DNA from 3 places in the Streptomyces sp. NPDC001351 genome. Region 3 is predicted to be linked to each of the others. Evidence: predicted binding sites of a transcription regulator. Region 3 holds the regulator's gene; each other region holds the start of a gene.

Region 1 (9,960 bases), on a different contig from region 3:
CGGGCAGCACGACGCTGACCGACTGTCCCGTGCGCTGCTTGGCAGCGAGGATCTGGTGGAGAGGGCGGTCGGTCAGGGACCAGGAGCGGGTGCTCAGCCAGCGCTCGACTTCTTCCAGCACGTAGGCGGCTCCTCTGCGTTCTCTCGGCGAAGACCGGATCATCATGTGATCCATCTCGCGGTTCGGACGACTATCTCAACTGTCCTGGCCTTCCGTTACAGTCTTGAACAACGCTGGTGACCATCGCATGTCGGGGTCGCCCGGCGTTCACAACCGCATACCGCTCATCCAGAGGGGCAGAGGGATACGGCCCGATGAAGCCCCGGCAACCCTCCAGCCGGTCTCGTAACCGATCGATGCTGATCGTTCCGCGAGGCTCCCGGCTAGGGAAGGTGCCAAATCCGTCTCACGGCGAGATGCGTCGTGAGGAAGATGAGGAGAAAGGGCCTCGCCTCACATGGCTGCGCAGACTGTTGCAAGCACCACCGACTCCACGACCGTCGACCTCGGTCCCGCCGCGGCGCTCTCCTGCCGCGAGTGCGGTCACCAGGTGCCCCTCGGCCCGGTCTTCGCCTGCGAGGAGTGTTTCGGCCCGCTCGAGATCGCGTACGACTTCTCGGCCTACGACACCGAGGAGCTCCGCAAGCAGATCGAGGCGGGTCCCGCGAACATCTGGCGTTACGCGCCCCTGCTGCCCGTCCCGGCGGACGTGGCGGACAAGCCCAACATCAACCCCGGTTGGACCAAGCTCGTCAAGGCCGACAACCTGGCCCGCGAGCTGGGCGTGACCGGCGGTCTGTACGTCAAGGACGACTCCGGCAACCCGACGCACTCCTTCAAGGACCGGGTCGTCGCCCAGGCCATCGAGGCCGCCCGCGCCTTCGACTTCACCACCCTGTCCTGCTCGTCCACCGGCAACCTGGCCGGTGCGGTGGGTGCCGCCGCCGCCCGCGCCGGCTTCCGTTCCTGCGTGTTCATCCCGCACGACCTGGAGCAGGGCAAGGTCGTCATGGCCGCGGTCTACGGCGGCGAGCTCGTCGGCATCGAGGGCAACTACGACGACGTGAACCGCTTCTGCTCCGAGCTGATCGGCGACCCGGCCGGCGAGGGCTGGGGCTTCGTCAACGTCAACCTGCGGCCGTACTACGCCGAGGGCTCCAAGACCCTGGCGTACGAGATCTGCGAGCAGCTCGGCTGGCGGCTGCCGGACCAGCTGGTCGTGCCGATCGCCTCCGGCTCGCAGCTGACGAAGATCGACAAGGGGCTGCAAGAGCTGATCAAGCTCGGCCTCGTCGAGGACAAGCCGTACAAGATCTTCGGCGCCCAGGCCGAGGGCTGCTCGCCGGTGTCGGTGGCCTACAAGGCCGGGCACGACGTGGTGCGGCCGCAGAAGCCGAACACGATCGCCAAGTCGCTGGCCATCGGCAACCCGGCGGACGGGCCGTATGTGCTGGACATCGCTCGCCGTACCGGTGGGGCGGTGGAGGACGTGAACGACGAGCAGATCGTGGACGCGATCCGGCTGCTCGCCAGGACCGAGGGAATCTTCGCGGAGACCGCCGGTGGCGTGACCGTGGGTGTGACGCGCAAGCTCATCGAGAACGGTGTCCTCGACCCGACGCTGACCACGGTCGTCCTCAACACGGGAGACGGTCTGAAGACACTGGATGCGGTGGCTGGCACCGGGCTCACCGCCACGATTCGCCCGAGCCTGGAGTCGTTCCGCGAGGCCGGCCTCGCGTAGTTCCCCGTGCCCCTTAAAAGCCATACCCCGACCGGAGGTTCATCGTGAGCGTCAACGTCCGTATCCCCACCATCCTGCGCACCTACACCGGCGGCCAGGCCGAGGTCACTGCTGAAGGTGGGACCCTCGGCGAGGTCATCGCCGATCTGGAGAAGAACCACACCGGTATCGCCGCGCGTGTTCTCGATGACCAGGGCAAGCTTCGCCGCTTCGTCAATGTCTATGTGAACGACGACGACGTGCGGTTCGAGCAGGGGCTGGAGACGGCGACTCCGGACGGGGCGGGCGTCTCGATCATCCCGGCCGTGGCCGGAGGCTGACCGAAACAGGTCGGACGACCGATTATTACCGTCGGTAACGCTGATTACCGAGAGTTCATCGAATTGCCCCCTCCGTGAGAGAAGCGGAGGGGGCAATTCTGCATGGTTGAGCACGGTACAGTTGGGGAACCTGCTCGACTCCGCTTGCCGCGTGCATATGAGTTCCTACTTCTCGGGCAGCGAGAAGTAGCCAAAGTGTGCAGGTTTTTTGCGCCTTATGCTCCATTTATGGGGCCCGACTTGCCCTGAATTCGGGCGAATTCTCCGTAAATTCCGGACCGGTCGTGCCCGGAATTCTCGTCCGATTGACCTGTTGCAGACGGCAGTTGGACAGATACATTCAGCCGCGGTCGACGCGTTCCGGCGCACGCCCCCAACCGTGGGGGGTGAGGTCTGACCCGGATCCGCGAAGTGTGGATCTGTGCAAGGGCCAGTAATAGGGGAGTTAGGCATGGCTCAGGGCACCGTCAAGTGGTTCAACGCGGAGAAGGGGTACGGCTTCATCGCGGTCGACGGTGGTGCGGATGTTTTCGTCCACTACAGTGCGATTCAGATGGACGGCTACCGCACCCTGGAAGAGGGTCAGCGGGTCGATTTCGAGATCTCGCAGGGCCAGAAGGGGCCGCAGGCGGACATGGTCCGTCTGGCGACCAGCTGAAGCACGCGCCGGGTTAACTGCAGCGACGTTCTTCTGTTCTTGATCGAAGGGCCCGCACCTGAGGGTGCGGGCCCTTCGGCATGTCCGGCGGCGGGCCCGGGCGGCCCGTCGCCCCGGCTGTTCCCTGAGGGGCGCTTGCACTCGACCATGCCGAGTGCTAATCATTGGCGTTAGCACTCTGAAGGTGAGAGTGACAAAGATGGACCGGGTCGGTGAGGCCCGCAGGCCAGGTGGGGCAAGGAACCACGAGGCGTGCGTGCCGTCCGTCGCGGGCGCGGGCGCGGTCCGAAGGAATCACCCCCAGTCCTGGAGGGACCACTTCACATGGCCAAGATCATCGCGTTCGACGAGGAGGCGCGGCGCGGCCTCGAGCGCGGCATGAACCAGCTCGCGGACGCCGTGAAGGTGACGCTCGGCCCCAAGGGCCGCAACGTCGTCCTCGAGAAGAAGTGGGGCGCCCCCACGATCACCAACGATGGTGTCTCCATCGCCAAGGAGATCGAACTCGAGGACCCGTACGAGAAGATCGGCGCCGAGCTGGTCAAGGAAGTCGCCAAGAAGACGGACGACGTCGCCGGTGACGGTACGACCACCGCGACCGTGCTCGCCCAGGCCCTGGTCAAGGAAGGCCTGCGCAACGTAGCCGCCGGCGCCAACCCGATGGCCCTCAAGCGCGGTATCGAGAAGGCCGTCGAGGCCGTCTCCGGTGCCCTGCTCGAGCAGGCCAAGGATGTCGAGACCAAGGAGCAGATCGCTTCCACGGCCTCCATCTCCGCCGCCGACACCCAGATCGGCGAGCTCATCGCCGAGGCCATGGACAAGGTCGGCAAGGAAGGCGTCATCACCGTCGAGGAGTCCCAGACCTTCGGTCTGGAGCTGGAGCTCACCGAGGGTATGCGCTTCGACAAGGGCTACATCTCGGCGTACTTCGCCACCGACATGGAGCGGATGGAGGCGTCGCTCGACGACCCGTACATCCTGATCGCCAACTCCAAGATCGGTTCCGTCAAGGACCTGCTCCCGCTCCTGGAGAAGGTCATGCAGTCGGGCAAGCCGCTGCTGATCATCGCCGAGGACGTCGAGGGCGAGGCCCTGTCGACCCTGGTCGTCAACAAGATCCGCGGCACCTTCAAGTCCGTCGCGGTCAAGGCCCCCGGCTTCGGCGACCGCCGCAAGGCGATGCTGAACGACATCGCCATCCTCACCGGTGGCGAGGTCATCTCCGAGGAGGTCGGTCTCAAGCTCGAGAACACCTCCCTCGACCTGCTGGGCCGCGCCCGCAAGGTGGTCATCACCAAGGACGAGACCACCATCGTCGACGGCGCCGGCTCCACGGAGCAGGTGCAGGGCCGGGTCAACCAGATCCGTGCCGAGATCGAGAACAGCGACTCGGACTACGACCGCGAGAAGCTGCAGGAGCGCCTGGCGAAGCTCGCCGGCGGTGTCGCGGTCATCAAGGCCGGTGCCGCCACCGAGGTGGAGCTCAAGGAGCGCAAGCACCGCATCGAGGACGCCGTCCGCAACGCGAAGGCCGCCGTCGAGGAGGGCATCGTCGCCGGTGGTGGCGTGGCGCTCATCCAGGCGTCCAGCGTCTTCGAGAAGCTGGACCTCGAAGGTGACGAGGCGACCGGCGCCAACGCCGTGCGCATCGCGCTCGAGGCCCCGCTGAAGCAGATCGCCGTCAACGCCGGCCTCGAGGGCGGTGTCGTGGTGGAGAAGGTGCGCAACCTGACCCCGGGCCACGGCCTGAACGCCGCGACCGGCGAGTACGTCGACCTGGTCAAGGAAGGCATCATCGACCCGGCGAAGGTCACGCGCTCTGCCCTGCAGAACGCCGCGTCCATCGCCGCGCTCTTCCTCACCACCGAGGCCGTCATCGCCGACAAGCCGGAGAAGGCCGCCGCGCCCGCCGGTGGCGGTATGCCGGGCGGTGACATGGACTTCTGATCGGCCTCCGGCTGATCCGGGTTCCACCGAGGGCGGCACTCCCTGGAAACAGGGGGTGCCGCCCTCGGGCGTGTCCGAGGTCATAGGAGAATTGCTTAAGCGGGTGCAACAATGCGTGTGCACATACCATTCGGTTAATGCAGCCATCGCACGAGGAGCCCACCCACGTGACCACCGCCCCCTCCCGCGCCGCCGAGGTCCTCTCCCGGCCCACCGCGATCAACGGCCTGACCGTCCCCAACCGCATCGTCATGGCGCCCATGACGCGCATGTTCTCCCCGGGCGGCATCCCCGGCGAGGACGTGGTGTCGTACTACGCCCGCCGGGCCGCCGCCGGCGTCGGACTGATCGTCACCGAGGGCACCTACGTCGGCCACGAGTCGGCCGGCAACAGCGACCGCGTCCCCCGGTTCCACGGCGAGGAGCAGCTCGCGGGCTGGCAGAAGGTCGCCGAGGCGGTGCACGCGGCGGGCGGCACGATCGTTCCGCAGCTGTGGCACATCGGGACGGTCCGCAACCAGGGCGACGGCCCCTACCCGGGCGCCCCCTCGCACGGCCCCTCCGGTCTGCGCGTCACCGGCGTCGAGGACGCGACGCCCATGACGCAGGCCGACATCGACGCCGTCATCGGCGCGTTCGTCGAGTCCGCGGTCGCCGCCGAGCGCATCGGCTTCGACGGCATAGAACTGCACGGCGCGCACGGCTACCTCCTCGACCAGTTCCTGTGGGCCGGCACCAACCGTCGTACGGACGCGTACGGCGGCGACCCCGTGGCCCGTACGAAGTTCGCGGCGGAGATCGTGGCGGCCGTACGGGAGGCCGTCTCGCCCGAGTTCCCGATCCTGTTCCGCTACTCGCAGTGGAAGCAGGAGGCGTACGACGCGCGTCTCGCCGAGACGCCGGAGGAGCTGGAGGCGATCCTCGCGCCGCTGACCGCGGCGGGTGTGGACGCGTTCCATGCCTCCACACGGCGGTACTGGCTGCCGGAGTTCGACGGCTCCGACCTCAACCTGGCGGGGTGGACGAAGAAGCTGACGGGGCGGCCGACCATCACCGTCGGATCGGTGGGACTCGACGGGGACTTCATCCGGGGGTTTGCCGGGGAGGGGTCGCCGGTCCGGGGGATCGACGACCTGCTGGACCGGCTGGAGCGCGAGGAGTACGACTTCGTCGCTGTCGGACGGGCGTTGCTGCAGGATCCCGAGTGGGCGACGAAGGTGTTGGCCGGCCGGAGCGATGAGCTTGAGCCGTACTCGGCGAGTGCGTTGAAGACGCTGAGCTGAGCTGTGCGGTACGGGTCGGTGGGGGTGCGCCTCCCTGGGGGCCGCGCCCCCAGACCCCCATCGGCCTGCGGCCTCGTCCTCAAACTCCCCCACTCTCGGCTTCGCTCGAGCGGGGGGACCCCCACGACCGGCTGAAAACAGCGGCCTGACGTTCTGGTTGCCGAGGTCAACTACGGCTAGCGTTCCGGGACATGAGGATCCTGCACCTGTCCGACACCCATATCGAGCGCACCGACGCCCCCAACCGGCACGGCGTCAATGCCACCGATTCCCTGCGCCTCATGCTCGCCGAACTGCGCCACCAGCGGGACGTGGACGCGATCGTCGTCACCGGTGACCTCGCCAACGACGGGGCGGTGGAGGCATACACGACCGTACGAGAGCTGCTGACCGAGTTCGCGCTGCCGCTGAACGCGCCCGTGTTCTGTACGACCGGCAACCACGACGAGCGCGAGGCCTTCGGCAAGGTGCTGGGCAGCGGGCATCTGGCTGCGGACGGGGGCGAGCGGGCCGAGACGGTTCTCGAGTCCGCGGCGGGGGAGCGGGCCGCGGTGAGTGTGGTGGGCGGGTGGCGTTTCGTCACGCTGGACTCGCTCGTGCCGGGCAAGGTGCACGGGTGGCTCGGTGATGAGCAACTCGCTTGGCTTCGTGGCGTGTTGGCGACCCCTGCGGAGAAGGGGACGGTCCTCGCCCTCCATCACCCGCCGATCGCGCTCGACGTCGAGACGCAGCGCGTCTTCGGTCTCCGTAATCCTTCGGCGCTGGCGGAGGTGATCCGTGGCACCGATGTCCGGGTCGTTCTCACCGGGCACTTCCACCTCCAGTTGTTCGGGCTGCTCGAAGCGATTCCGGTGTGGGTCACCCCGGGCGTGGTCAACCGCATCGACCTGACGACACCTCCCGGCACGGAGCGTGCGGTGCGCGGGGCGTCGGCCTCGCTGGTGGAGCTGGGCGAGGGGGCGGGCTCGTCCGGGCCGATGTTCCATACCTTCCACGCGCGTGATCCGCGGGCCCACGAGACGGTGTACGAGATGGACGAGCAGCAGACGCGGACCCTCGTCGAACGGCACGGCTAGCCCTCCACTACCCCCCACAGTTCCCGACAAGGAGTAAATGATGACGTCGACGACCGTCGTGCGTACCGTCGCCGGTTCGGTGCGCGGACGCCTTGAGGGCGGGCTGACGGTGTTCCGCGGCATTCCGTTCGCCGAACCGCCCGTCGGGAAGGACCGGTTCGGGGCGCCGCGGCCGGTGCGGGCCTGGGAGGGGACCCGGGAGGCGTACGAGTTCGGGCCGCCGCCTCCGCAGGAGTCCGGCTTTCAGGGGCGTAGGGCCGTGCTGAACGTTCCCGAGGGCGACGAGTGGCTGACCGTCAATGTCTGGACCCCGGAGGCGGATTCGGGCGCCCGGAGACCGGTGATGGTGTGGATCTACGGCGGGGCCTACAAGCTCGGGCACTCCGGCAGTCCCGGTTACGACGCCCAGCGCATCGCCCGTGACGGTGACCTGGTCGTCGTGACGCTCAACTACCGGGTGGGGATCGAGGGGTTTGCCCTCATCGAGGGGGCGCCCGCCAATCGGGGGCTGCTCGACCAGGTGGCCGCGCTGGAGTGGGTGCGGGACAACATCGAGGGGTTCGGCGGCGATCCCGGGCAGGTGACCGTCTTCGGTGAGTCCGCGGGGGCCGGGTCGGTGGCCTCGTTGCTGGCCATGCCGAGCGCGCGGGGGCTGTTCCGGCGGGCCGTCGCGCAGAGTGTCCCGGGGACCTACTTCTCCGGCGAGCTGGCCCGGGACATCGCGTCCGCCATCGCGGAGGAGGCGGGTCTGCGTCCGGCGGCGGCCGATCTCGCGACCGTCGAGCCCCGTCGACTCACCTCGGTGGGCGAGGCGTTGAGCGCGAAGATGATGTCGTACGCGGACCGCTGGGGGCAGGTGGCCCCCACCTCCACGCCCTTCTCGCCGGTGGTCGACGGCGAGGTGCTGCCGTGCACCCCCTGGGAGGCGCTGAGGGCGGGGGCGGGGAAGGACGTCGACCTGCTCGTCGGGCACAACCGGGACGAGTTCCGGCTGTTCCTCGCCATCGGCGGGATGCTGGGCAAGATCGGGGAGGAGCAGGCGGGCTGGGCGCTGCGGATGTTCGGTCCGGGGCCGGACGGGGAGCGGGCGTATCGCGCGGCCTTCCCGGAGGCCACGCCGGGTGAGCTGTTCGAGCGCGTGCAGACGGACTGGTTGTTCAACATGCCCTCACTGCGCCTGGCCGAAGCGCAGGTCGAGGGTGGCGGGCGCGCCCATCTGTACGAGCTGACCTGGGCGGCCCCCGGCGGCGGGGGCGGCCTCGGCGCATGCCACGGACTGGACATTCCGCTGCTGTTCGGCACGTTCGAGGCGGACCTGGGTCAGCTGCTGTTCGCGGGTACGGGGGCCACCGCGGAGGGGGAGGCGTTGTCGTCCCGGTTCCGGGAGTCCTGGACGGCGTTCGCGCGGACGGGGGATCCGGGCTGGCCGGCGTTCGAGGCGGGGGAGCGCCTGGTCCAGGTGCTGGATGCCGGGCCGAAGGCGCAGGTCGGGCCGTACCTGGAGGAGACCTCGCGGCGGCTGTGGGAGGGGTACGAGTTCGCGTCGCTCCCGCTGCACAAGTAGGCGGGGCTAGAGGTTTCCCAACGGCTCGATGTCGACCTTCACCGGTGTGCCCCAGACGCGCAGCACCTCGTAGTCGGTGAACTCGTGCACCAGCCGGTACGCCATCGCGGGGCGGGGCCCGCGGCGCTGAGCGGCCAGATACAGCTCGGCCTCGCGCCGGTCCCGCCTCGGCGTCCCGCACAGGTGCCAGGTCTGGCCGTTCCACGCCTCCGCCAGCCAGCGCTGCTGCGGCTGCGGGCGGTCGGCGCTGACGCCGTAGCGGGAGGGGACGGTCTCGGTGGCGTGCGAGGGGACGGGGCCGCCGTTGAACTCGGCGCGGCGGGCCGCCCGGCGGCGGGTCTCGCACAGCAGGCAGAGGTCGTGGGCGTTCTCGTCGACCGGGCCGTTCGGGTGCTCGCGGCAGCGGGTGGCGGGCGCGGCGGAGGTGACGCTCTCGTCCAGCAGGTCGAGGGCGCGGCGGAGGTCCGCCTTGACCTCGTGAAGCTTGGCGTCCGGGGTGTCGGCGGTGAGGGATTCGCCGTGCTCGCCTAGGAGGCGGAGGGCGCGGCCGAGGGCCGTCAGTTGGGCGTGGTTCATAGGTATCAGTGTGCGTAGTCCTTGAGCTCTTCGGTGTCGAGGGTGAAGCCGACGGGTGCGGGGAGCTCCACCAGCGTCCCCAGGGCCGGCTGACGACTTGCTGGTAGCGGCCGTCCTTGGGCTCGCTGTAGACGACGACGGTGTTGTTGTCGCGGTCGATGAGGAGGTAGACGGGGATGTCGGCCTGGCTTCGGGGACCTAGTCAGACCGCCCAGTAGTCGCGGTCCGGCAGTTCGACCCAGTGGTCCGGCGGACCGAGGATCGCTCGGGCGTCGGTCGGGCGCAGGCCGGCGTACGCGAGCGAGTGGGCCACCGCCTGGTTGCAGTACACGTACGAGAACAGGACCTCCCCGGGGCTGTCCCCCACGTCCGGACCGCCACCCGGGTGCAGATCCCAGCCCTCGCAGACGCCGTCGCGGTGGATGCTGCCCTGGTTGCCGCTCTTCGGGTTGGCGTACAGGCCGTAGGAGACGGTGCCCGCGGAGAGGCGGGTGTGTATGCCGGGCATCGAAGGGCCGTAGCCCCACGGCTGGGTGATGACGCAGCCGCCCGGCACGGTCGTCACGCCGACGATCCTCAGGGTTTCGTCCAGGTCGTAGGCGTACGGGTCCTCCTCGAGCTCGGCCGTCAGTTCGGGGTCGGCCGGGGTTGCCTCCAGGCGGCGTATCGCCTCCGCCGCATCGATCCCGCCCACGCACGCCAGCCCGAGGCCGTCGTCGTAGAAGTCGCCGAGGGCCGCGATGAGCCGTCGGCCCTCCTCCGTCACCGCCCGCTCGGCCTCCGTGAGGCCG
Region 2 (9,960 bases), on a different contig from region 3:
CCTGTCGATGGTCCAGATCGACGAGAAGACCGCCCCCGCCGAGGGTCCCAGCGAGGCCCTGATGCAGCGCATGGGCGAGCTGATCGAGGAGATGACGAAGGCCGGGGTGCTGCTCGACACCGCCGGGCTCACGCCGACCGCCCAGGGGACCCGGGTGCGGTGGGAGAACGGGCAGCTGTCGGTGACCGACGGCCCCTTCACCGAGGCGAAGGAGGTCGTCGGGGGCTACGCGATCATCCAGGCCAAGGACATGGCCGAGGCGATCGAGTGGACCAAGCGCTTCCTGAAGGTGCACGAGGAGCACTGGACGGTCACCTGCGAGGTCCGGGAGATCATGGAGGGCTGAGCCGCTTCCTTGGCTGCGGGGACGTACGGGTGTCGAATGGGGGGCTGTGACCTCACAGCCCCCCACCACCGATGCCCGCTCCTCCGTGGAGACGGTCGTGGAGACCGTCTTCCGCATGGAGTCGCCGCGCATCATCGCCGGTGTCACCCGTGTCGTCCGGGACGTCGGCATCGCCGAGGAGCTCGCGCAGGACGCGCTGGTCGCCGCGCTGGAGCAGTGGCCGCGCGACGGCGTTCCCGACAACCCGGGCGCCTGGCTCATGGCCATCGCGCGGCGCCGGGCCGTGGACCTGGTCCGCCGCCGGGAGAACTATGCCCGCAAGCTGACCGAGATCGGCCGGGACCTGTCGGAGACCGCACCGCCCCAGGAGCCCGCCGACCCCGAGGACATCGACGACGACCTGCTGAGGCTCGTCTTCACCACCTGTCACCCGGTGCTGTCCGCGGAGGCCCGCACCGCCCTCACCCTGCGCCTGCTCGGCGGCCTGACCACGCAGGAGATCGCCCGCGCCTTCCTCGTCCCGGAGCCCACGGTCGCCCAGCGCATCGTCCGCGCCAAGAAGACCCTCGCCACCAGGAACGTCGCCTTCGAGGTGCCCTACGGCCCGGAACGCGAGGCCCGGCTCGGCTCCGTCCTGGACGTCATCTACCTGATCTTCAACGAGGGGTACGCCGCCACGGCCGGCGACGACTGGCTGCGCCCCGCGCTCTGCGAGGACGCGCTGCGCCTGGCCCGCGTGCTGTCCGCTCTGATGCCCAAGGAGCCCGAGGTGCACGCCCTGACCTCCCTCCTGGAGTTCCAGGCGTCCCGCGCGGCCGCCCGCACCGGTCCGGACGGCGAACCCGTCCTCCTCAAGGACCAGAACCGCCGCCGCTGGAACCGCATGCTCATCGCCCGCGGCATCACGGCCCTGCACCGCGCCGACGCCACCGCCACGGGCGCCCCGGGCCCGTACGCCCTCCAAGCCGCCATCGCCGCCTGCCACGCGCACGCGTACACCTACGAGGAGACCGACTGGAAGAGCATCGCGACGCTGTACGGCCTGCTCGCCGCCCGCGCCCCGTCCCCGGTCGTCGAACTCAACCGCGCCGTCGCCGTCTCCATGGCGGAGGGACCGGCACAGGGGCTGGCGATCGTCGACGCCCTGGCCGCCGAACCCACCCTGCGCGACTACCACCTGCTGCCCAGCGTCCGCGGCGACCTGCTGGCACGGCTCGGGCGCAGGGACGAGGCGCGCGAGGAGTTCGTACGGGCGGCGGGACTCGCGCGCAACGAACGCGAGCGGGAGCTGCTGCTGCGCCGTGCGGCCGATCCGTCCTGATCAGGCGGGGTGCCCGACAAGCATGGTCGGTGCCCCCGCCACACGCGTCAGGAACACGGTGGCCGAGCCCGGCCCCTGGGGCTTGACCTTCTTCCGCAGCTCCTCCGGCTCCACCGCCGAGCCCCGCTTCTTCACGGTCAGGATCCCGACCTCCCGCTCCCGCAGCAGGGCCTTCAACTTCTTGACGTTGAAGGGGAGTTGATCGGTGATCTCGTACGGGGTCGCATACGGCGTCGGCCGCAACTCGTCGGCGGTGATGTACGCGATGGTGGCGTCGACCAGCCCGCCGTCGAGTTCCTCGGCCACCTCGGCGACCAGATGGGCCCGGATGACGGCGCCGTCGGGCTCGTACAAGTACCGCCCTACGGGCCGGACTTGGGGGTCGGGCAACATGATGTCGGGCGAGGCCCAGATGCCGGCGAGCGACGGCAGCAGTGTCGCCCGCCGCGCGCCCGGTGTCCTGCCCGCGCCGAACCACAGCACCGCTTCCTTGACGTCCCCTCGGTCCGAGATCCATTCGGCCTCGGCCTCGGCGGGGATGGCTTCGTGCGGAATGCCGGGCGCGATCTTCAGCACACCGAGCGGCGCCTTGGACGCGGCGGACACGGCCCAGGACAGGGGAGGGGAGTAGGCCTCGGGGTCGAAGATCCGCCCTCGGCCGCCGCGCCGGGCCGGATCGACGAACACGGCGTCGTAGCCGGCCGTGTCCACCTCCGTGACGTCCGCCTCCCGCACCTCGATCAGCCCGGCCAGCCCGAGCGCGTCGGCGTTCGCGCGCGCCACGGCCGCCGTCGCCGGATCCCGGTCCACGGCGAGGACCCTGATCCCGGCCCGGGCGAACGCGATCGCGTCCCCGCCGATCCCGCAGCACAGGTCGGCCACGGACCGCACCCCCAGTGCCTGGAAGCACTCCGCCCGGTACGTGGCGACGCTCGCCCGCGTCGACTGCTCCACCCCGTTCGGCGTGAAGAACATCCGCTCCGCGTCCTCGGCGCCGAACTTGGCCGCCGCCCGCTGCCGCAGCCGCGCCTGTCCGAGTGCCGCCGACACCAGCCCGGCGGGGTGCTCGCGGCGCAGCCGGGTGGCGACGGCGAGCTCGTCGGCAGGGGCCGTGCCGCGCACCTCGTCGAGGAGGGCGCGGCCTTCGGGGGTGAGCAGGTCGGCGAGGTCGTTCACCGGCCCATTGTGGGCCAGTCGGTGGACGGTGCGCCTCCGGCCGCGTGGCGGGCCGGGATCCGGGCGCAGGCCTGCGAGGATCCGGCACCATGCGAGCAGTAGTACAAAACGATAAAAATCGTGCTTACGGGGTGACGTGGGTCCGCGGTGGAATCGCCGTGCTCGCCGTCGCGGCCATCGCCTCGGGCTGTGCCCAGTTCGGCGGCCCGCCGGTGCACCCGGCCCCCGGCCAGGAGCCGCCCCTGCACGCGCCCGCGGCCCGCGCCCTCGACTCGTACGCCACGAAGCTGCACAGCGCGTACCTCGCCCGCGCCGCCGCGGCGCGCCACTGGGACCTGGCGAAGGTCCCGCTGACGGCTCCGTCACCGCCCGTGAAGAAGCCGAAGATCAGGGCGCGCAAGGGCTTCGAGGTGGACGACCAGGAGGAGCTGAACCTCCCGCCCGTCTTCACGACCGTCCCGACCAAGCAGAAAGTCGTCTTCCTGACCATCGACGACGGCGCCGAGAAGGATCCGGCGTTCCTGCGGATGATGAGCGACCTGAAGATCCCGTACTCCGCCTTCCTCAGCAACTTCCTGGTCAAGGACGACTACGCCTACTTCCGTCGGATGCAGTCCGAGGGAGTGACCCTCAACAACCACACGCTCACCCACCCCTACCTCCCGGGCCTGTCGTACCGGGAGCAGAAGCACGAGATCTGCGGCATGCAGACGATCATGCGGAAGCAGTTCGGCCGGCGCCCGATCCTCTTCCGCCCGCCCTTCGGCAACTACAACCAGGACACCCTGATGGCCGCCAAGGCCTGCGGCATCAAGTACGCGCCCATCTGGGACGAGGAGGTCTTCGTCGACCACTGGGAGTACCGCGAGGACGACCGGGACCTGCACCCCGGCGACATCGTCCTCACCCACTTCCGCGGCCGTGACGAGTGGGACGGCACGATGGTCGACGACATGCGCCGCTTTCTGAACAAGGTCACGGCCGAGGGCTATGCGGTGGCCCGCCTGGAGGACTACCTGTGAGCCTGAGGGGCCTGGCGGCCGCCGCCCTGGCGTGCGCGCTCCTCACCGGCTGCGCCCAGTCCGTCGATCCCATCGAACGGCTGGGTGAGAAGGCGGCCCAGCGCGTACGGCCGCACGGGCCCACCGGAACACCCCGGCGGCCGTACCGCCGCTGGGGTCTCACGGCCCCGCTGCCGCCCGCCCCGAAGCCTTCTCGGGCGACGCGGGCCCGTACGGCGGGCAAGGGGCTGCCCCCGGTCGTGTCCCGCATCCGTACCCACGACAAGGTCGTCTTCCTGACCTACGACGACGGCGCCGAGAAGGACCCCCGCTTCGTCGACCTGGTCCGTGAACTGCGGCTGCCGGTCAGCATGTTCCTCACGGACAGCGTGGCCGGACCGGGGTACGGCCACTTCGCCCGGCTCCGCTCGGTCGGCGCGAGCATCCAGAATCACACCCTCGACCACCCCGCCCTGCGCGGCCTGTCCTACGCTCGCCAGCGCGCCGAGATCTGCGGCCAGCAGGACAGACTCGGATCCCGCTTCGGCAGCCGCCCCCGCCTCTTCCGCCCGCCCTACGGCACCTACGACACCACCACCCGCCGGGCGGCCGCCGACTGCGGCATCGCGGCCCTGGTCCTGTGGCGGGTGTCGATGACGGCAGGCGGCGAACTGACGTACCGGCGCGGCGCCCACCGGCTCCGTCCCGGCGACATCGTGGCCCTGGACCCGGACGAGGACTCGGGCCTCACCCTGAAGGAGCGCACGGTGCGATTGCTGAGACGCGTCCAGGAGGCCGGCCTGACGGTGGGCCGCCTGGAGGACTACGTCTGACGTCCCGTCCCGGCCCGTCCGGCGGGCGAGGACGAGGCCCTTCAAGCCGGTGAACCGGGGCGACGCGCCGCGGGCATTGGCACTCCGCTTGACCGAGTGCTAATCCCGGTCATAGTCTCGGCTCTGGCACTCCCCACTGGAGAGTGCCAACTACGCGACGGGCAGGTCCGGCACCCGCGACGACGGATCCACCTGGTCGCCACCTCAGACAGTTAACCCCGTGAGATCTCCGAAGGGGGAGGTCGGATCGTGACGACCACCAGCTCCAAGGTTGCCATCAAGCCGCTTGAGGACCGCATCGTGGTCCAGCCGCTCGACGCGGAGCAGACCACCGCCTCTGGCCTGGTCATCCCGGACACCGCCAAGGAGAAGCCCCAGGAGGGCGTCGTCCTGGCCGTGGGCCCGGGCCGCTTCGAGAACGGCGAGCGCCTTCCGCTCGACGTCAAGACCGGCGACATCGTGCTGTACAGCAAGTACGGCGGCACCGAGGTGAAGTACAACGGCGAGGAGTACCTCGTCCTCTCGGCTCGCGACGTCCTCGCGATCATCGAGAAGTAATTCACTTCAAGCATTTCTTGCTTGTGAGCTGCGCCCCGGGTTCCCGCGACCTTATGAAGCCGGGCGTCCGGGGCGCAGTTCGTTTCACCCACGTTTTCCGAGAGGGCTGAACCGCTCCCATGGCGAAGATCCTGAAGTTCGACGAGGACGCCCGTCGCGCCCTCGAGCGCGGCGTCAACAAGCTGGCCGACACGGTCAAGGTGACGATCGGCCCCAAGGGCCGCAACGTCGTCATCGACAAGAAGTTCGGCGCGCCCACCATCACCAACGACGGCGTCACCATCGCCCGTGAGGTCGAGGTCGAGGACCCGTACGAGAACCTCGGCGCGCAGCTGGTGAAGGAGGTGGCGACCAAGACCAACGACATCGCGGGTGACGGCACCACCACCGCCACCGTGCTCGCCCAGGCGCTGGTGCGCGAGGGCCTGAAGAACGTCGCCGCGGGTGCTTCCCCGGCGCTGCTGAAGAAGGGCATCGACGCGGCCGTGGCGGCCGTCTCCGAGGACCTCCTCGCCACCGCCCGCCCGATCGACGAGAAGTCCGACATCGCCGCCGTGGCCGCGCTCTCCGCGCAGGACCAGCAGGTCGGCGAGCTCATCGCCGAGGCGATGGACAAGGTCGGCAAGGACGGTGTCATCACCGTCGAGGAGTCCAACACCTTCGGTCTGGAGCTGGACTTCACCGAGGGCATGGCCTTCGACAAGGGCTACCTGTCGCCGTACTTCGTGACGGACCAGGAGCGCATGGAGGCCGTCCTGGAGGACCCCTACATCCTCATCAACCAGGGCAAGATCTCCTCCATCGCCGACCTGCTGCCGCTGCTGGAGAAGGTCATCCAGACCAACTCCTCCAAGCCGCTGCTGATCATCGCCGAGGACGTCGAGGGCGAGGCCCTGTCCACCCTGGTCGTCAACAAGATCCGCGGCACCTTCAACGCCGTCGCGGTGAAGGCCCCGGGCTTCGGCGACCGCCGCAAGGCGATGCTGCAGGACATGGCGATCCTCACCGGCGCCACCGTCATCTCCGAGGAGGTCGGCCTCAAGCTCGACCAGGTCGGCCTGGACGTGCTCGGCTCCGCCCGCCGCGTGACGGTCACCAAGGACGACACCACCCTCGTCGACGGTGCCGGCAACTCCGAGGACGTCGTCGGCCGCGTGGCCCAGATCAAGGCCGAGATCGAGAACACGGACTCCGACTGGGACCGCGAGAAGCTCCAGGAGCGCCTCGCGAAGCTGGCCGGCGGCGTGTGCGTGATCAAGGTCGGCGCCGCCACCGAGGTGGAGCTGAAGGAGAAGAAGCACCGTCTGGAGGACGCCATCTCCGCGACCCGCGCCGCGGTCGAGGAGGGCATCGTCTCCGGTGGTGGCTCCGCGCTGGTGCACGCCGCCAAGGTGCTCGAGGGCTCCCTCGGCAAGACCGGCGACGAGGCCACCGGTGTCGCCGTCGTCCGCCGCGCGGTCGTCGAGCCGCTGCGCTGGATCGCCGAGAACGCGGGCCTCGAGGGCTACGTCATCACCTCCAAGGTCGCCGAGCTCGAGAAGGGCCAGGGCTTCAACGCCGCCACCGGCGAGTACGGCGACCTGGTCAAGGCCGGTGTCATCGACCCGGTCAAGGTCACCCGCTCCGCCCTGGAGAACGCCGCCTCCATCGCCTCCCTCCTGCTGACGACCGAGACCCTGGTCGTCGAGAAGAAGGAAGAGGAAGAGCCGGCCGCCGCGGGCCACGGCCACGGCCACGCCCACTGACCTCGCTCAGTAGTCGGTACGAAGGCCCGGCACCCCTGGGGGTGCCGGGCCTTTCGCCGTCCTCCTACTGCTCCAGCCCCTCCAGCGCGCCCAGTTGCGCCATCAGCCCCAGCCGGTCGTACTGCCACCAGCCCTCGACGATCTTCCCTTCCTCATTGCACCGGAAGAGGGTCGTGCCGGTCATGACGACGTTCTTCCCGGTGGACGGGAGCCCCATGAACTCACCGGTCTGGGTGCCGCGCCAGGTCCACCGGGTGCTCACCCGGTCACCCTGGGAGATCTGGTCCTCGACGTCGAAGGTGAAGTCGAACCCGCTGCGCCACATGCCGATCTCGCGCCGCATGGCGTCCATGCCCATGGTGTCCTGCTCGTTGGCGGGATCGTGGTCGTGGTAGTTCTCGGCGATGAGATCGTTCAGCGGCGGCAGTTCGCCCCTGGTGGCGATGGTCTCGAAGAACCGCCGCACGTTCGCCGCGTACAACTGCTCGTCGCGCACGACGTCCAGGTCGGTGAAGGTCGGCATCTCGTCGCAGAGAGCCACCATCTCGCGGAAGACCTTGTCGGTCTCGGGCAGGTTGGAGTTCCGCATCGCCTCCTCGAACGAGGGGAACTCCACGATCTCGATGAAGTGGGACGCATCGGAGTGGTCCTTGCCGACCACCGCGTGCGTCGCCGTCCGCTTCCCCCTGGTCTGTTCGACCCATGTGTCCATCAGCCGGTTGATGTCGTCGAACCGGCTGGTCCTGCAGTCGATGATCTGCACGAAGGTCATGGCGTCGCCTCCGGTTCCCCGGGCTGCGGTTGAACAGCACCATTCTCCCACCGGGGCTCCCCGGCGCCCCCCGAGCGCCGGGAGGCTACTGCGGCCCGTACTTCCGCCCGGTCCGCGAGGTGATCCCGCCCAGCAGGCCCCGGGGCGTCACCTTCACGATCCCCATCAGCGCCTTGTACCGCGGGTCCGGAACGGACAGCGACTTGCCTCGCGCCAGGTCCGACAGGGCCGCCGCCACCAGCTTGTCTGCATCGAGCCACATCCAGCCGGGGATGTTGTCCGTGCCCATCCCGGCCCGCTGATGGAACTCGGTCCGCACGAATCCCGGGCACAGCGCCATCAACCGCACCCCGCTGCCCGCCAGGTCCTTCGCCGCCCCCTGCGTGAACTGCACGACCCACGCCTTGGAGGCGCCGTACGTGCCGCGCGGCACGAAGGCGGCCACCGACGCGACGTTGACGACCCCGCCGCGGCCGCGCTCGCGCATCGCCTCGGTCGCCGCCGCCGTGAGGCGCAGCACCGCCTCGCAGTGCACCTTGAGCATCGTCAGCTCGTCGGCCATCGCCACGTCGAGGAAGCGGCCCTTGTTGCCGAAGCCGGCGTTGTTGATCAGCAGGTCGACGGGGTTCTTGCGGTCGGCCAGGCGCGCGGCCACGGCCTCGATGCCCTCGTCCGTGGCGAGGTCGGCGGTGAGCACCTCCGCCTCGATGCCGTGCCGGTCGTGCAGTTCGGTCGCCTGTTCTCGCAACCGCTTGGTGTCGCGGGCGACGAGCACCAGATTGTGCCCGTCCGCCGACAGCCGCCGCGCGAACGCGGCGCCGATGCCCGCGGTCGATCCCGTAATCAGAGCCGTTGTCATGGCCCAAGGGTAGTGACCCGGACTGCGGGAATCCGATCTCTGCACAGGGCCCGACGGTGGTGAAGCATCCGGGGAGAGCGGACATCTGACGAGTCGTCAGGAACCGTGCTTCTCCAGGTACAGCCGTGCCGCCTCGCGGCCGTCCGGATGCAGTGCCTCGCCCGCCGCCAGCAGCCGCGGCAGCAGTTCCCGCTCCGTCGTGACCGCCCGGAACTGCAGCGCCACCGTCACGTCGTGGTCCGGCAGGTGCACGATCTCGACCGGGTCGCCGGCGCGGATCTCGCCGGGCTCGATCACCCGCAGGTACGCGCCCGGGGCACCCTTCTGCGTGAACCGCCTCACCCACCCCTTCTCACCCAGATGGCCCTGGAAGGTGAGGCAGGGGATCCGGCCGGAGGTGACCTCCAGGACGACGTCCGGTCCGATCCGCCAGCGCTCGCCGATCAGTGCGCCGGATATGTCGAGGCCCTCGGTGGTGAGGTTCTCGCCGAACGAGCCGCTCGGCAGCTTGCGCCCCAACTCGCGCTCCCAGTCGTCGAGGTCCTCGCGCGCGACCGCGTACACCGCCTGGTCGTCGCCCCCGTGGTGGCGCAGCTCGCACACCGCGTCCCCGGCCAGCCCGCTCGCACCGACGCCCTTGGGCCCGGGCGCCGCCACCCGCACCGGACCGTCGACCGGCCGCTTGTCGATGCCGGTCACCCCATCCGGCTGGCCGGTGTACGGCACGCGCTTCGGGCGGCCGAGGTTCACTGACAGTAGCTTCATGACCGAACAGTAGGTCACGTCGACTCAAAGCGTCGACGCATTATCGGGCGCCCTACCAAAGGATCACTTATCCTCGAACGGTGATCGAAGCCCGTCATCTGCGCGTCCTGCGCGCCGTCGCCACCACCGGCTCCTTCTCGGCCGCGGGCCGCGAACTGGGCTGTACGCAGCCCGCCGTCAGCCAGCAGATGAAGGCCCTGGAGGCGTCGGTCGGCACACCGCTGCTCGTCCGCGGCGGGCGCGAGATGCGGCTGACCCAGGCCGGTGAGGCGCTGGTGCGGCATGCCTCGGGGATCCTGGCCGGGCTCACGGCGGCGGAGGAGGAGGTCGCCGCCATCGCGGGGCTGCGCGCCGGACGCGTACGGCTCGTCTCGTTCCCGAGCGGCAGCTCGACGCTCGTGCCCACCGCCCTCGCGGCCCTGCGCGCCGCGCACCCCGGCACCCGGGTCTCCTTGGAGGAGGCCGAACCGCCCGCCTCCGTGGAGCTGCTGCGGGAGGGCGACTGCGACGTGGCGCTGGCCTTCCGCTACGAGCGCGCGGCGGGCGCGGAGGAGTGGGACGACCTCGTCGTACGGCCGCTGCTG
Region 3 (9,960 bases):
GCTTGCCGGCCTCGCGGGCGGTGGCCCGCCACTTGGCGAGGGCCTTCAGCCCCCGCTCGCCCTTCCACTGGGTGATGCAGCGGGCCGCTGACCACGGCACGATCGCGTCGACGCCGGTCTCGGTCATCGTCTCGACGGCCAGCTCGCCGCGGTCCCCCTTGGGCAGGGCCTGGACGACGGTGATACGGGGGCTGGGCTCGGGCTCGACGGGAAACTCGACGGGCTCGACGAACAGCCGGTCCTTGCCCTCCGTCCGCACGACCGCACCGGCGGCACCGCGGCCCAGACCGTCCGTCAGCACCACGTCCTCACCGGGCTGCAGCCGCCGCACGGACACCGCGTGCCGTCCCTCGGGACCGTCCAGTTCGACGATCGAGCCGGGCCCCACGCCCGCCAGCGATCCGACGACGAACACCGGCGCGGTCATCGCAGGTCTCCCTTGCCCGTCAACGCTGTCCTGGCCATGTCGATCTCGGCGGCGAGGACCTCCACCAGCTGCCCGGCCGGGAGCTCGCGCGCCATGCGGTGCCCCTGCCCCGCCCACAGCGCCATGCCCTGCGCGTCGCCGGAGGCGGCTGCCTTCTTGCGCAGGGGCGAGGTGAGGTGGTGGACCTCCGGGTAGGCGGCGGGGGCGTACGGGCCGTGCTCGCGCAGGAAGCGGTTGACCAGGCCGCGGGCCGGACGGCCGGAGAACGCCCGGGTCAGCTCGGTGCGCACGAACAGCGGGTTGGTGAGCGCCTGCTTGTGGACGGCGTTCGCGCCGGACTCCGGGGTGGCGAGGAACGCCGTGCCGAGCTGGGCCGCGCTCGCGCCCGCGGCCAGCACCGCGGCGATCTGCCCGCCGCGCATGATGCCGCCGGCCGCGACGATCGGGATGCTCACGGTCTCGCGGACCTGGGCGACGAGCGGGAGCAGCCCGATGCCGGTGCCGTCCGCCTCCGGGTTGTCCCGGTGGGTGCCCTGGTGACCGCCGGCCTCCACGCCCTGCACGATCACCGCGTCGGCGCCCGCCAGCTGCACGGCGAGGGCCTCCTCCGGGGTGGTGGCGGTGACCAGCGTGACGGTGCCGGCCCGGCGGAGGGAGTCGAGGACCTCGCGGCTCGGGACCCCGAAGTGGAAGGAGACCACCGGCACGGGGTTGTCGAGCAGCACGGCGAGCTTGGAGTCGTAGGCGTCGTCCCGGCCGCTGTCCGGATCGCCGAGCTCGGTCTCGTACCAGACGGCCTCCCCGGCCAGCTGGTGGGCGTAGATCTCCACGGCGCCGGGGTCGGCGTACTCGGGCTGCGGCATGAAGAGGTTCACACCGAAGGGGCGGCTGGTGATCCCCCGCAGCTGCTTGATCTCCTGGTACATGCCGTCGGCCGTCTTGTACCCGGCGGCGAGAAACCCGAGCCCCCCGGCCTCGCACACGGCGGCGGCCAGATGCGGCACGGAGACACCGCCCGCCATGGGGGCCTGCACGATCGGATGAGGGAAGAGATCGGTCAGTGCGGAGGACATGACGGCATGTTGTCACGTCCTCCGAACAAGTCCGAATCCGGCCCATTCCGGCCTGGGGGCGGAGCCCCCAGCACACGGTCAGCGCCCGTTGAACGCATCCTTCAGCCGCGAGAACAACCCTTGCTGCCCCGGCTGGAACTGCCCCTGCGGCCGCTCCTCACCCCGCAGCTTGGCAAGCTCCCGCAGCAGCCGCTCCTGCTCCGGGTCCAGCTTGGTCGGGGTCTGCACCTCGACGTGCACGATCAGGTCGCCGCGCCCCCCGCCGCGCAGGTGCGTGACCCCCCGCCCGTGCAGCGGGATCGACTGCCCGGACTGGGTGCCGGGCCGGATGTCGACCTCCTCCATGCCGTCCAGCGTCTCCAGCGGCACCTTGGTGCCGAGGGACGCGGCCGTCATCGGGATGGTGACCGTGCAGTGCAGGTCGTCGCCGCGCCGCTGGAAGGTCGGATGCGGCAGCTCGTGGATCTCGACGTACAGGTCACCGGCGGGACCGCCGCCGGGGCCGACCTCGCCCTCACCCGCGAGCTGGATACGGGTGCCGTTGTCGACACCGGCCGGGATCTTGACCGTGAGGGTACGGCGGGAGCGGACCCGTCCGTCGCCCGCGCACTCCGGGCACGGCGTAGGGACCACGGTCCCGAAGCCCTGGCACTGCGGACACGGCCGTGAGGTCATGACCTGGCCCAGGAAGGACCGCGTCACCTGCGACACCTCACCGCGGCCGCGGCACATGTCACACGTCTGGGCGGAGGTGCCCGGCGCCGCGCCCTCACCGTTACAGGTGGAGCAGACGATCGCCGTGTCGACCTGGATGTCCTTCGTGGTGCCGAAGGCCGCCTCGTCGAGCTCGATCTCCAGCCGGATCATGGCGTCCTGGCCGCGGCGGGTGCGCGAGCGCGGGCCGCGCTGCGACGCCGTACCGAAGAACGCGTCCATGATGTCCGAGAAGTTCCCGAAGCCGCCCGCGCCGAAGCCGCCCGCGCCACCGCCGCCGGCCTGCGAGAGCGGGTCACCGCCGAGGTCGTAGACCTGCTTCTTCTGCGGGTCGGAGAGCACCTCGTAAGCGGCGTTGATCTCCTTGAACCGCTCCTGGGTCTTCGGGTCCGGGTTCACGTCCGGGTGCAGCTCGCGCGCGAGCCGCCGGAAGGCCTTCTTGATCTCTTCCTGCGACGCGTCGCGGCGCACGCCGAGAACGGCGTAGTAGTCCGTGGCCACTTACGACTCCGCCAGGATCTGTCCGACGTACCGTGCCACTGCGCGTACCGCTCCCATCGTTCCCGGGTAATCCATGCGGGTCGGTCCGACCACGCCGAGCTTGGCGACTGCCTCGCCGCCCGAACCGTAGCCGACCGACACCACGGAAGTGGAGTTGAGTCCCTCATAGGCGTTCTCGTGCCCGATGCGCACCGTCATGCCCGAATCCCCCGCCTCGCCAAGCAACTTGAGGAGCACGACCTGCTCCTCCAGCGCCTCCAGGACGGGGCGGATGGTGAGGGGGAAGTCATGCCCGAAACGGGTCAGATTGGCGGTGCCGCCGATCATCAGCCGTTCCTCGTTCTCCTCGACCAGTGTCTCCAGAAGTGTGGAGAGCACTGTCGAGACCGTACCCCGGTCCTCGACGTCGAAGCCTTCGGGCAGGTCTTCCACGAGCCGCGGGACGTCGGCGAAGCGGCGGCCCGCGACCTTGCTGTTGAGCCGCGCCCGCAGATCCGCGAGCGAGGCCTCCCCGAACGGCGCCGGGCAGTCGACCATGCGCTGCTCGACCCGGCCGGTGTCGGTGATCAGCACGAGCATCACGCGCGCGGGGGCGAGCGAGAGCAGCTCCACGTGCCGCACGGTCGAGCGGGTCAGGGACGGGTACTGCACGACGGCGACCTGCCGGGTGAGCTGGGCGAGCAGCCGAACCGTCCGCGCCACCACGTCGTCGAGGTCCACCGCGCCGTCGAGGAAGTTCTGGATGGCCCGCTTCTCGGGCGCGGACATCGGCTTGACGCCCGCGAGCTTGTCGACGAACAGCCGGTAGCCCTTGTCGGTGGGGATGCGCCCCGCGCTGGTGTGCGGCTGGGCGATGAACCCCTCGTCCTCCAGCGCCGCCATGTCGTTGCGTACCGTCGCCGGGGACACTCCGAGGTTGTGCCGCTCGGTGAGGGCCTTCGACCCCACCGGCTCCTCGGTGCCGACATAGTCCTGGACGATGGCGCGCAATACCTGAAGCCGTCGTTCACTCAGCATCCAGCGCACACCTCCAGAAGTCGTCCCCTCGGCGCTCGCCTGGCACTCTGTCCGTCCGAGTGCCAGCCGTTACCGGCAAGTGTACGGCGGTGGGGTACACCCGGGGCAAGGTCGGCCCCTGTTGAACGGGGCGTACCGCTAGCGTCGCCGTATGACGATGACTTGGGAAGAGCTGGGGTGGGAGCGGCTGGCGGCCGGCGTCGGGCGGTGCCGTCTTCCGGGCTGGGACTGCACGACGGGGCTGGTCGTCGGGGAGGGCACGGCGCTCTTGATCGACGCGGGGTCGAGCCTCGCGGAGGGCGCGCGGTTGCGTGCCGAGGCGCAGGAGCTCGCCGGTCACCGTGTGACTCATCTCGCGCTCACGCATCCCCATTTCGACCATGTCCTCGGGGTGGCGGCGTTCGCGGGCGCGGAGGTGTACGGCGCGGTGGGCATCGACACGGTGCTGGACGGCCGGCACGCGCGCGAGGAGCTGCGGGCGGACGCGGTGGGCAACGGGCTGGACACGCGGGCGGCGGACGAGGCGGTCGACGCGCTGGTCCCGCCCCGGCATCACGTCTCCGGCGAGTGGACGCTCGACCTGGGCGGCGGCCGGCAGGTGCTGCTGGCGAACGTCGGACCGGCCCACTCGGCCCACGATCTCGTGGTGCTGGTGCCCGGCTCCCCGGAGGTCGTCTTCTGCGGCGACCTGGTGGAGGAGTCCGGCGAACCGCAGGCCGGCTCCGACGCCGTACCGTCACAGTGGCCGGCCGCTCTGGACCGGCTCCTCGACCTGGGCGGGGAGGACGCGCTGTACGTGCCCGGTCACGGAGCGGTGGTGGATGCGGGGTTCGTGCGGAGACAGCGGGAGGAGCTGGCGGCACGTTTCGGCGTGTCGTAGCCGCCGTCCGACGGCTTCTCCTATCGTCACTCGAATGCGCCAGTACTCTGCCGATCTGACCCCGCCGTGGAAGAAGTCCAAGCCCGTTCCGGAGGTCCCGGCGGAACCGGGTCTGGTGGTCGAGGAGCCGGGCACCGGTTTCTGCGGCGCGGTGATCCGCTGCGAGGCGGGCACGGTCACCCTGGAGGACCGCTTCGGCAAGCACCGGGTGTTTCCGCTGGAGCCGCGGGGGTTCCTGCTGGAGGGGCGGGTGGTGACGCTCGTACGGCCTTCCGGCGCGGCTCCTGTACGGCCCACCCGTACCGCTTCCGGTTCGGTGGCCGTCCCCGGCGCACGCGCGCGTGTCGCTCGGGCCGGGCGGATCTATGTGGAGGGCAGGCACGACGCCGAGCTGGTCGAGAAGGTCTGGGGCGACGACCTGCGCATCGAGGGCGTGGTCGTGGAGTACCTGGAGGGCGTGGACGACCTGCCGTCGATCGTCGAGGAGTTCGCACCGGGTCCGGACGCGCGGCTGGGGGTGCTGGTCGACCACCTGGTGCCGGGCACCAAGGAGTGGCGGATCGCGGAGGCGGTGACGAGCGAGCACGCGCTGGTCGTCGGCCACCCGTACATCGACATCTGGGAGGCGGTGAAGCCGTCGTCGCTCGGGATCGAGGCGTGGCCCCGGGTCCCGCACGGGCAGGACTGGAAGACGGGGGTGTGCCGGGCGCTGGGGTGGCCTTCGGAGAACACCGGGGCGGTGTGGCAGGCGATCCTGAAGCGGGTCGGGTCCTACAAGGACCTGGAGCCGGAGCTGCTGGGGCGGGTGGAGGAGCTGATCGACTTCGTCACGGCTCCAACACAGTCCTGAACCCGCGGGTGTCGACAGCGATGTTCAGCACCGGCAGGTGAAGTGTCTCCCCGTTCCTCCAGCTGCGCTGACATCGATAGTCGGCACACTCGCCGCTGCCGTACGGCTCGGTGAGCACGAGGCATGCGGCCGCCTCCGGATCGACGATCAGGTACACCGGTACGCCGGACCCGGCGTAGATTGATCGTTTGGTCACGTAGTCGCGGTGTGCGCTGGCCCTGGACACGACCTCGACCAGCATGGTGACTGCCTCGACCGGTACGAGGCGGCCGGAATCCGGGCAGGCACTCCGTTCGAGCACCACGATGTCCGGAACGGGCTCGCTTGTTTCCCGGTGCATCTCGACGTACTGGCGCTGCAACCGGTGCCAACGGCTGTGCGGAACACCATCCTGGACTTCCGCCACCGTGCAGTTGTGCACCAGATCCGGGGATCTCGTCATCACGATGTCCCCTCGCAAAAGCTCGGCCCTGATCCCCTCGGGGACGTCAAGCGTGCCGAAGAAATCGATCACCTGCCGGTCTTTCATGGACGCACCCTCAAAGCGGGACACGCCAAGGCCAGGGCTCCCAGGGGGCAACCACCCCCACGAGTGATCAGTCCACCAGATCCCGCACCACCGCATCCGCCAGCAACCGCCCCCGCAACGTCAGCACACCCCGACCCTCCTCATACGGCCCCGCCTCCAGCAGGCCCTCCCCCAGCGCCCGCCGAGAAGCCGCAAGCCCCTCCTCCCGCAGCAGCCCCAGCGGCACCCCCTCCCGCAGCCGCAGCTCCAGCAGGATCCGCTCCACCCGCCGGTCCTCCTCCGACAGCAGCTCCCGCCCGGCGCCGGGCGACCGCCCCGCCGCCAGCGCAGCCGCATACGCGCCCGGGTGCTTCACGTTCCACCACCGCACCCCGCCCACGTGCGAGTGGGCCCCGGGGCCCGCGCCCCACCAGTCGGCGCCCCGCCAGTACAGCTCGTTGTGCAGGCAGCGGGCCGCCTCGGAGGTGGACCAGTTGGAGACCTCGTACCAGTCGAAGCCCGCCGCCGACATCACCTCGTCCGCGATCAGATAGCGGTCCGCGTGGACGTCGTCGTCGGTCATCGGGACCTCGCCCCGGCGGATGCGACGCGCCAGCTGTGTGCCCTCCTCGACGATCAACGCATAGGCGCTGATGTGGTCCGGGCCCGCCCCGAGCGCTGCCTCCAGCGACGCCCGCCAGTCGTCGTCCGACTCGCCCGGGGTGCCGTAGATCAGGTCCAGGTTCACGTGCTCGAATCCGGCCGCGCGGGCCTCCGCGACGCATGCTTCGGGGCGGCCGGGCGTGTGGGTACGGTCCAGGACCTTCAGCACGTGCTGCTTCGCGCTCTGCATGCCGAAGGAGACGCGGTTGAAGCCGCCCTGCCGGAGCACGGACAGATACGCCGGGTCCACCGACTCCGGGTTCGCCTCCGTCGTCACCTCCGCGTCCGCCGCCAGGCCGAACTCGTCGCGGATCGCAGACAGCATCCGTACGAGATCGTCCGCGGCCAGCAGCGTCGGCGTACCGCCGCCCACGAAGACCGTGCGGACCTCGCGCGGGTCGTCGCCCAGGACCTTCCGCGCCAGGCGGATCTCGTCGATCAGGGTGTCCGCGTAGTTGTCGCGGGAGGCGAGGACGCCGCCCGTGCCGCGCAGCTCGGTGGCGGTGTAGGTGTTGAAGTCGCAGTAGCCGCAGCGGGTCGCGCAGTACGGGACGTGCAGATAGAAGCCGAGGGGGCGGTCGGGGGCCCCGGCGAGCGCGGATGCGGGGAGGGCGCCGTCGGCGGGGACCGGCTCGCCGTCGGGGAGTGCGGAAGGCATGCCTTCCATTGTCCAGCACCGTACGAAATGCTCACTCCGCCTGCAGCACCAGCAGCGCGAGGTCGTCCTCCGGCGGGCGCCCGCCGAACTCGTGGACGAGCCTGCGGATGCGTTCCGCGATCAGCTCGGCGCTCAGGCCCGCGCAGCCGGAGAGGGCGGTCGCGAGGCCGTCGGCGTCGTCGAACATGTCGGAGCCGGAGCGGCGCTCGGTCACGCCGTCCGTGACGCACAGGAGGCTGTCGCCGGTGCGGAGCTCGAAGGTCTCGCTGGTGTACGTCTCGTCCTCCACGACGCCGAGGAGGGTCTGCGGGCGGGCGACCGTGCGGACGCTCCCGTCGGGGCCGAGGAGCAGCGGGAGCGGGTGGCCCGCGGAGGCGAGGGTGCAGCGGATGCCGCCGTCGAAGGGGGTCAGCTCGCCGTAGAGGAGGGAGAGGAAGCGGGTCTGCGGGCCGTCGCCGGGGGCGGGCGGCCGTACCAGGGCCCGGGCGGCGGCGTCCGCGGCCTCCGTCGCGTCGTCCAGGAGGAGACGGTTGAGGCGGTCGAGGACGTCGGTGACGCGGTAGCCCTCGCGCGCGAGCAGACGCAGCCAGGGGCGGGCCAGGCCGATGACGACGGCGGCCTCGGGGCCCTTGCCCTGGACGTCGCCGACGGCGAAGCACCAGCGGCCGTCGCCGGCCGGGAAGAGGTCGTAGAAATCGCCGCTGGGCCCGCCCTTGTCGCACGGTTCGTAGACGAGGGCGCTGCGTACGCCGGGGATCTCGGCGACGGCGGCGGGCAGGAGGCCGCGCTGCAGGACCTGGCTGATGGTGGCCTGGCGGGCGTACTGACGGGCCGCGCCGATGGCGAGCGCCACCCGGCGGCTGAGGTCCTCGACGAGCCCGGTGACCTCGTCGGGGAAGCGCAGCAGGCCGGCGCGGCCGATGACGAGCGTGCCGAGCGGCCGGCCGCCCGCGATCAGACGGTAGGCGAGCGCCGCGCCGTGCTCGTCCCGCACGTCGAGCGCCTCGCCGGGCCAGGGGTACACGACCGGCCCGGACTTCCCCCACTCCCGGCTTCGCTCCGCCGGCGGGGCGCTGATCGTCTCGGGCGGATGCGGCGGGTCCTTCTCCAGGGCGCGGCGCAGTTCCTCGATGCGGTTCTCGCTGCAGTGCCAGACGCGGGCCAGGCGGGGCCCGGCGCCGCCGGTGCCGTCGGCCCAGCCCCCGCGGCCCATGGCCTCGTCCTCCAGCCACACCGCGCACCAGTCGGCGAGCCGCGGCACGATCAGCTGTCCGGCGAGTGCGGCGACCAGGTTCTCGTCGAGCTGCCCGGCCAGCAGATCGGAGGCCTCGGCGAGGAAGGACAGGGCACCGCGGTGCAGCCAGTCCCGGTCGCGCTCGGCGCGCTGCGGGTCGGGCGCCAGTATCTCGGCGGCGCGCAGCCCGCGCTCCAGCGCATGCCGGCCGGCATGCGCCTCCGGCTCGCCCGGGGTCGGGCCGCGCTCGGCGGGCAGCCGCGCCCACACCGTCTTGGTGCCCCGGCGGAAGGTGACGCCCCAGGATTCGGCGAGCGTGGCGACCAGGCGCAGTCCGCGGCCGTACTCCGGTGTCCCGTACGGCACTTCGGCCGTCTCGTAGGGCGCTTCGGCGTCCGAGTCGCGGGGCGCCCTGGAGGGATGGTGGTCGGAGACCTCCACGACGAGCGCGCAGGGCGCCTCCTCCATACGGCACTCCACCTCGACCTCGGTGCCCGCGTGCACCACGGCGTTGGTGACGAGTTCGCTGACGACGAGCACGGCGTCGTCGGCGAGCCGGCCGGTGAGGTGCTCGGCGCCGGGCAGGCCGGCCTCCGTCCAGTCGGCGAGCGCGGCACGTACGAGGGCGCGGGCGGAACCCGGCGCGAGGGGGCTGCCGGGCATCGTCGTGTACGTCTGCGCACGCGGGTCCACCCTTCCGTGCTCGGTCGCGTGCAGGTGTGCAGGCGCATCGCAAGCGCAGGAAGCGGTCTCCCGTTGCGTCGGAATGGCCCCCATGGACAGCTCCCCGAGCGGTTCGGACGAATACGCCTCAGTCGATGCCGACAGAGTGACAGACTGGCCTCGCCCATAAGCGCCGAGTTACCGAAGTGGGCCGCCATGAGTGAGAACAGTGCTACGCGTGTGCTCGAAGACGGTCAAAAACCGGAACAACTCCGAGCATCGGAGCTGCGTCCGCTGCTCGCCGCGATGACCGCCGCCCGGGACGGCGACTTCACGAAGGTTCCGGAGACGGGCCACGGAATCGTGGCCGAGCTGACGGCCGTGTTCAACCAGATCATCGACCGCAACACGCACTTCAACGGCGAAGTGCAGCGCGTCAAGCGGGAGTTGGTACGGCACGGGCGGCTCGACGAACGGGTCACGGCGAGCCCCGGACAGGGCGCCTGGACCTCCCGGGTCAACGATGTGAACCAGCTGCTCGACGCCCTGGTGGCCCCGGCGGCGAACGCCACGCGGGTGCTCGACGCGGTGGCCGGCGGCGATCTGACCCAGCGGGTCGACCTGCACGACGGCAACCGGCAGTTGCGCGGTGATCTGCGGCGGCTGGGCCGGGCCGTGAACAAGATGGTCGACCAGCTCTCCCTGTTCACCGGCGAGGTGACCCGGGTCGCGCGCGAGGTGGGCACCGAGGGGCGGCTCGGCGGGCGCGCCA

The links. The regulator HrcA, encoded in region 3, represses chaperone genes, less so after heat shock. The targets are predictions, from matches to a motif close to TTNGCACTCNGNNNNNCNGAGTGCNAA.
Region 1: a site for HrcA is predicted at 2,858-2,884, ahead of groL (chaperonin GroEL). Genes of this name have one in related genera too.
Region 2: a site for HrcA is predicted at 4,754-4,780, ahead of groES (co-chaperone GroES). Genes of this name have one in related genera too.

What each region holds. Positions count from the first base shown of each region.
Region 1 is NZ_JBIAWS010000008.1:386,685-396,644, reverse strand. It holds gene ACFY1U_RS29885 (glucosyl-3-phosphoglycerate synthase) at 1-121, opposite strand, end outside; SAM riboswitch class I at 283-440, shown strand; gene thrC (threonine synthase) at 459-1,745, shown strand; gene ACFY1U_RS29875 (MoaD/ThiS family protein) at 1,790-2,065, shown strand; gene ACFY1U_RS29870 (cold-shock protein) at 2,517-2,723, shown strand; gene groL (chaperonin GroEL) at 3,048-4,670, shown strand; gene ACFY1U_RS29860 (NADH:flavin oxidoreductase) at 4,808-5,953, shown strand; gene ACFY1U_RS29855 (metallophosphoesterase) at 6,145-7,029, shown strand; gene ACFY1U_RS29850 (carboxylesterase/lipase family protein) at 7,070-8,593, shown strand; gene ACFY1U_RS29845 (hypothetical protein) at 8,600-9,169, opposite strand; gene ACFY1U_RS29840 (ankyrin repeat domain-containing protein) at 9,372-9,960, opposite strand, start outside.
Region 2 is NZ_JBIAWS010000002.1:292,832-302,791, forward strand. It holds gene ACFY1U_RS06990 (YciI family protein) at 1-346, shown strand, start outside; gene ACFY1U_RS06995 (RNA polymerase sigma factor) at 393-1,667, shown strand; gene ACFY1U_RS07000 (methyltransferase domain-containing protein) at 1,668-2,843, opposite strand; gene ACFY1U_RS07005 (polysaccharide deacetylase family protein) at 2,933-3,865, shown strand; gene ACFY1U_RS07010 (polysaccharide deacetylase family protein) at 3,862-4,677, shown strand; gene groES (co-chaperone GroES) at 4,927-5,235, shown strand; gene groL (chaperonin GroEL) at 5,355-6,980, shown strand; gene ACFY1U_RS07025 (ester cyclase) at 7,045-7,752, opposite strand; gene ACFY1U_RS07030 (SDR family NAD(P)-dependent oxidoreductase) at 7,838-8,611, opposite strand; gene ACFY1U_RS07035 (MOSC domain-containing protein) at 8,708-9,376, opposite strand; gene ACFY1U_RS07040 (LysR family transcriptional regulator) at 9,457-9,960, shown strand, end outside.
Region 3 is NZ_JBIAWS010000001.1:145,581-155,540, reverse strand. It holds gene ACFY1U_RS00665 (16S rRNA (uracil(1498)-N(3))-methyltransferase) at 1-427, opposite strand, end outside; gene ACFY1U_RS00660 (nitronate monooxygenase) at 424-1,500, opposite strand; gene dnaJ (molecular chaperone DnaJ) at 1,579-2,715, opposite strand; gene hrcA (heat-inducible transcriptional repressor HrcA) at 2,716-3,732, opposite strand; gene ACFY1U_RS00645 (MBL fold metallo-hydrolase) at 3,884-4,612, shown strand; gene ACFY1U_RS00640 (DUF3097 domain-containing protein) at 4,647-5,462, shown strand; gene ACFY1U_RS00635 (Uma2 family endonuclease) at 5,440-5,991, opposite strand; gene hemW (radical SAM family heme chaperone HemW) at 6,059-7,291, opposite strand; gene ACFY1U_RS00625 (SpoIIE family protein phosphatase) at 7,323-9,302, opposite strand; gene ACFY1U_RS00620 (HAMP domain-containing protein) at 9,405-9,960, shown strand, end outside.